DNA from 2 places in the Bradyrhizobium sp. CCBAU 45321 genome. Region 2 is predicted to be linked to the other one. Evidence: riboswitches for the same ligand, from Rfam matches in the RefSeq annotation. Region 2 holds a riboswitch; the other holds the start of a gene.
What was found. Region 2 has a riboswitch for S-adenosylmethionine ahead of metX (homoserine O-acetyltransferase MetX). Riboswitches for the same ligand answer to the same signal wherever they lie in the genome.
Positions count from the first base shown of each region.

Region 1: another riboswitch for S-adenosylmethionine. It lies ahead of ACM43_RS34835 (O-succinylhomoserine sulfhydrylase); the one in region 2 lies ahead of metX (homoserine O-acetyltransferase MetX).

Region 1 is NZ_LFKZ01000130.1:482,780-485,171, reverse strand. Features, by position in the region: gene ACM43_RS34835 (O-succinylhomoserine sulfhydrylase) at 47-1,234, opposite strand; SAM riboswitch at 1,310-1,389, opposite strand; gene ACM43_RS34830 (2'-deoxycytidine 5'-triphosphate deaminase) at 1,470-2,392, shown strand, end outside.
Region 2 is NZ_LFKZ01000130.1:317,989-320,380, reverse strand. Features, by position in the region: gene ACM43_RS34005 (chorismate mutase) at 27-875, opposite strand; SAM riboswitch at 1,031-1,110, shown strand; gene metX (homoserine O-acetyltransferase MetX) at 1,205-2,392, shown strand, end outside.

The DNA of each region.
Region 1 (2,392 bases), 160 kb from region 2:
CGAATAGGGCTGGGTCCATTTGCCACTCACTATTCGCCATTCGCCCTCACGCCTTCTCCAGCGCCGCGGTGAGATCCTCGATCAGGTCATCCGCGTGCTCCAGCCCCGCCGAGAAGCGGATGAAGCCCTCGCTGATGCCGAGCGCGGCGCGGTCTTCCGGCTTGAGGCGCTGATGCGTCGTGGTCGCCGGATGCGTGACGAGGCTCTTGGCGTCGCCGAGATTGTTGGAGATCTTGGCGAGCTTCAATTCGTTGAGCACACGGAACGCCGCCGCCTTGCCGCCCTTCACCTCGAAGCCGACCAGCGTCGAGCCGCCGCGCATCTGCTTCTTCACCAGCGCCGCCTGCGGATGATCGGCGCGGCCGGGATAGACCAGTCGCGAGATCTTGGGATGGCTCGCCAGCACCTCGGCGACGCGCGCGGCCGTGTCGGTCTGCGCGCGCACGCGCACGCCCAGCGTCTCCAGTCCCTTGAGCAGGACCCAGGCATTGAACGGCGAGATCGACGGGCCGGTCTGGCGCATGAAATTGTGGATGTGCTCGGCGATGAAGGCTTCGGAGGACAGGATGATGCCGCCGAGACAGCGGCCCTGGCCGTCGATGTGCTTGGTTGCGGAGTAGACGACGACGTCGGCGCCGAGCGCGAGCGGGCTCTGCCAGATCGGGGTTGCAAACACGTTGTCGACGACGAGCCGCGCGCCGCCCTTGTGCGCGATCTCGGCAATCGAGGGAATGTCGAGCACGTCCAGCGTCGGGTTGGTGGGGCTCTCCAGGAAGAACGTCTTGGTGTTGGGCCTCAGCGCCCGTTGCCACTGGTCGAGATCGAGCCCGTCGACCAGCGTGGCCTCAATGCCGTAGCGCGGCAACAGGTCCTGGATGACGTAGAGGCAGGAGCCGAACAGCGCACGGGAGGCGACCACGTGATCGCCGGCCTTGAGCGGCGCCAGGATCGCGGTCGTCACCGCCGCCATGCCGGTTGCCGCCGAGCGCGCGGCCTCGGCGCCCTCGAGCTCGATCATGCGGCGCTCGAACATTGCAATCGTCGGGTTGGAATAGCGCGAATAGATGAAGCCGGGATCCTCGCCCTTGAAGCGCGCCTCGCACTCCTCCGCGCTGGCGTAGACATAGCCTTGCGTCAGGAACAGCGCCTCCGAGGTCTCCCCATATTGCGAGCGCAGGGTGCCGGAATGGACCAGGCGGGTTTCGGGGCGGTAGGCAGCAGACGACTTCGACATAGGACCCTCTCCGACATGACCGTCGAGGCAAAACGGTCACAAAAAAACCGGCCTGGATATCTCCACGGGCCGGGATCACAGAGGTCCCCGGCCTGTTTAGCGACTTATTTAACGTGGCTGCAAGCCGGCCGGCTCAAATCACCACGGGATAAGTGATGCTCATATTCCGCAATGCCCTTTCCGTCAAGGCGTCCATCGGATAGCCGTAAAAGACTTGTATTTCCGGCATGGCCGGATGCATTCGACCCCTGATGAGGACCCCCGGTTGACGTTCACGGTCGCCGCCGACGCCAATGGTATCCTGCCCGACCGCACGATCGCGGCGATGGCGGAAGAAGGTCTCATCCTGCCCGCCTACGACTTCGTCGAGAGCCAGATCCAGCCGGCGAGCCTAGATCTGCGCCTTGGCGACATCGCCTATCGGGTCCGCGCCAGCTTCCTCCCCGGGCCCGGTGCCACCGTGGCCGAGCGCATCGACGAGCTGAAGCTGCACGAGTTTAGCCTCGCCGACGGCGCGGTGCTCGAGACCAACTGCGTCTACATCGTGCCGCTGCTCGAGAGCCTCGCGCTGCCGCCCGAGATCGTCGCTGCCGCCAATCCGAAGAGCTCGACCGGCCGGCTCGACGTCTTCACCCGCGTGATCGCCGACGGCACCCGTCGCTTCGACATGATCGGCGCCGGCTATCACGGCCCGCTCTATGCCGAGATCAGCCCGAAGACGTTTCCGGTGCTGGTGCGCGAGGGCTCGCGTCTCAGCCAGGTGCGCTTCCGCACCGGCGATGCCATCCTCAATGCCGACGAGCTCGATGCGCTGCACGCCAGCGAGCGTCTCGTCGACATCGACGATGCCGATCTCTCGGGCGGCGTTGCCGTCTCGGTCGATCTCTCCGGCGAGAAGGCGAGCGGCTTCGTCGGCTATCGCGCCAAGCGCCACACCGGCGTCGTCGATGTCGACCGCCGCGCGGGCTACGCGGTGGAGGATTTCTGGGAGCCGATCTCGGCGCGCCCCGGCGGCAGCCTGATCCTCGACCCCGGCGAGTTCTACATCCTCGCCTCCAAGGAAGCGGTGCAGGTGCCGCCCGATTACGCCGCGGAGATGGTGCCGTTCGATCCCCTGGTCGGCGAATTCCGCGTGCACTATGCCGGCTTCTTCGATCC
Region 2 (2,392 bases):
TCCGGATAGGCTGGGCTGCTCGCGATTTACGATTTCGGCCCGGTCGGGGGCACCGTATAGCGCGTTGCGTGGCTGCCGACGAGGGCCACAGAGCGCACCGAGGCCCCCGCCTCGATCAGGGCCGCCCTGATTTTGTCGATGCTGGTCGCGCCGGTGACCGAGACCAAGAGCGCCGCGCCGTCGAAGGCGGTATCGGGCACCGCCACGATCTCGGCGAGCGGCGACAGCGCGCGGGCGATCTCGGCGTTCCATCCCGAGACGCGCACGCTGAAGGTCTCGACCTCCGTCACCAGGGCGCTGTCGGCGACGCGCGAGATCGCGAACACCGGCAAGGCGGCCGGATGGTCGGCGCGCTCGATGAAGGGCATCCGTGCGATGATCTTCGGTGCGCCCTCCGCTTCAAGCTCCAGCCACCACGGCGTGCGGCTCGAGGTCGCCGAGACCAGCGCGAGGTCACCCTTGGATTTCGCCACCGCCTCAACCGCAGCCTGCGCGCTGAAATGCGCGACATAGGGCACGGTGAAGCCGAAATGGAAGCGCGCGGAATCCCGCATTGCCGGCTCGCTCACCGAGACGTCGGCATGCACCGAGAACGGCGCTTGCACATAGGTGAAGGTCGAGATGATGACGCGCCAGATGCTCTCGACCGTGTCGAGCGGCAGGATGCCGCGATGACGCTGCACGATCTCGCGCATCATCGAAGCTTCGCGCGCGGGCCGGAACGCCGAGCCGACCTCCTGGGTCTGCTTCACCTGGATCAAGCGATCGATGATCTCGCCGCGCTGCATGAGGAGGCGATGCATGCCCTCATCGATCGCGTCGATCTCCTTGCGTAATTCCTGCAACGATGGTGGCGCGGGCGGACGTTGGGACATGTCTGGTCGTCGATCGTTCCGGTGGGGATGTCCTGATTAGGCAGTCGTGGCGGCGAAAGCAAAGAGAAATGACGTGCTTTGCGGGCGTCGCGGCAGAGGCGAATTGGGCCGATCCGGGCCGCGACTTGACGAAAACCACCCAAGACGGTAGCTTTTGCCCGTTCCGTGGTCATTTGAGCCGGCCGGCTTGCAGCCACGTTAAAAAACTCGCTAAACAGGCCGGGGACGCTTCCGATCCCGGCCGAACCTTTCGTTCAGGCCGGGTTTTTCATGGCCTGATGTCAGCGGCGCGGTCGAGCAGCCAGTCGCAAACGAGGTCGATGTCCGAGATGGGTAGCGTCAAGTCGATACCGAGTCCTGCGATCAGCGCCGACGAGCGGTCGCACGAGGTCGATCATCCAAGCTCGCTGGTTGCGCATTTCGGCACCGAGCAGCCGCTGCGGCTCGATTGCGGCGTCGATCTCACCCCGTTCCAAATCGCCTACCAGACCTATGGCGAGCTCAATGCCGATCGCTCCAACGCCGTGCTGATCTGTCATGCGTTGACCGGCGACCAGCATGTCGCCAACGTGCATCCGGTCACCGGCAAGCCGGGCTGGTGGGAGACGCTGGTCGGCCCCGGCCGACCCATCGATCCCAAGCACTACTTCATCATCTGCTCCAACGTGATCGGCGGCTGCATGGGCTCGACCGGGCCGGCCTCGATCAATCCCGCCACCGGCAAGGTCTGGGGCCTGGACTTCCCCGTCATCACCATTCCAGACATGGTGCGCGCGCAGGCGATGCTGATCGACCGGCTCGGCATCGACACGCTGTTTGCCGTCGTCGGCGGCTCGATGGGCGGCATGCAGGTGCTGCAATGGACCGCCGCCTATCCGGAGCGCGTGTACTCCGCGCTGGCGATTGCCTGCGCGACGCGGCACTCGGCGCAGAACATCGCCTTCCACGAGCTCGGCCGACAAGCCGTGATGGCCGACCCCGACTGGCACGGTGGCGGCTATGCCGATCGCGGCATCCATCCGCATCGCGGGCTCGCGGTGGCGCGGATGGCGGCGCATATCACCTATCTCTCGGATGCGGCGCTGCACCGCAAATTCGGCCGGCGCATGCAGGACCGCGAGCTGCCGACCTTCTCGTTCGACGCCGATTTCCAGGTCGAAAGCTACCTGCGTTACCAGGGCTCGTCCTTTGTCGAGCGCTTCGACGCCAATTCCTATCTGTATCTGACGCGGGCGATGGACTATTTCGACATCGCCGCCGATCACGGCGGCGTGCTGGCCAAGGCCTTCGCCGACATCAAAACCCGCTTCTGCGTGGTCTCCTTCACCAGCGACTGGCTGTTTCCGACCTCGGAATCGCGCGCACTGGTGCACGCGCTGAATGCCTCGAGCGCCCGGGTGTCGTTCGCCGAGATCGAGACCGATCGCGGCCACGACGCATTCCTGCTCGACGTGCCCGAATTCTTCGACATCTCCCGGGCCTTCCTGCAATCGGCAGGCAAGGCCCGCGGGCTCAAC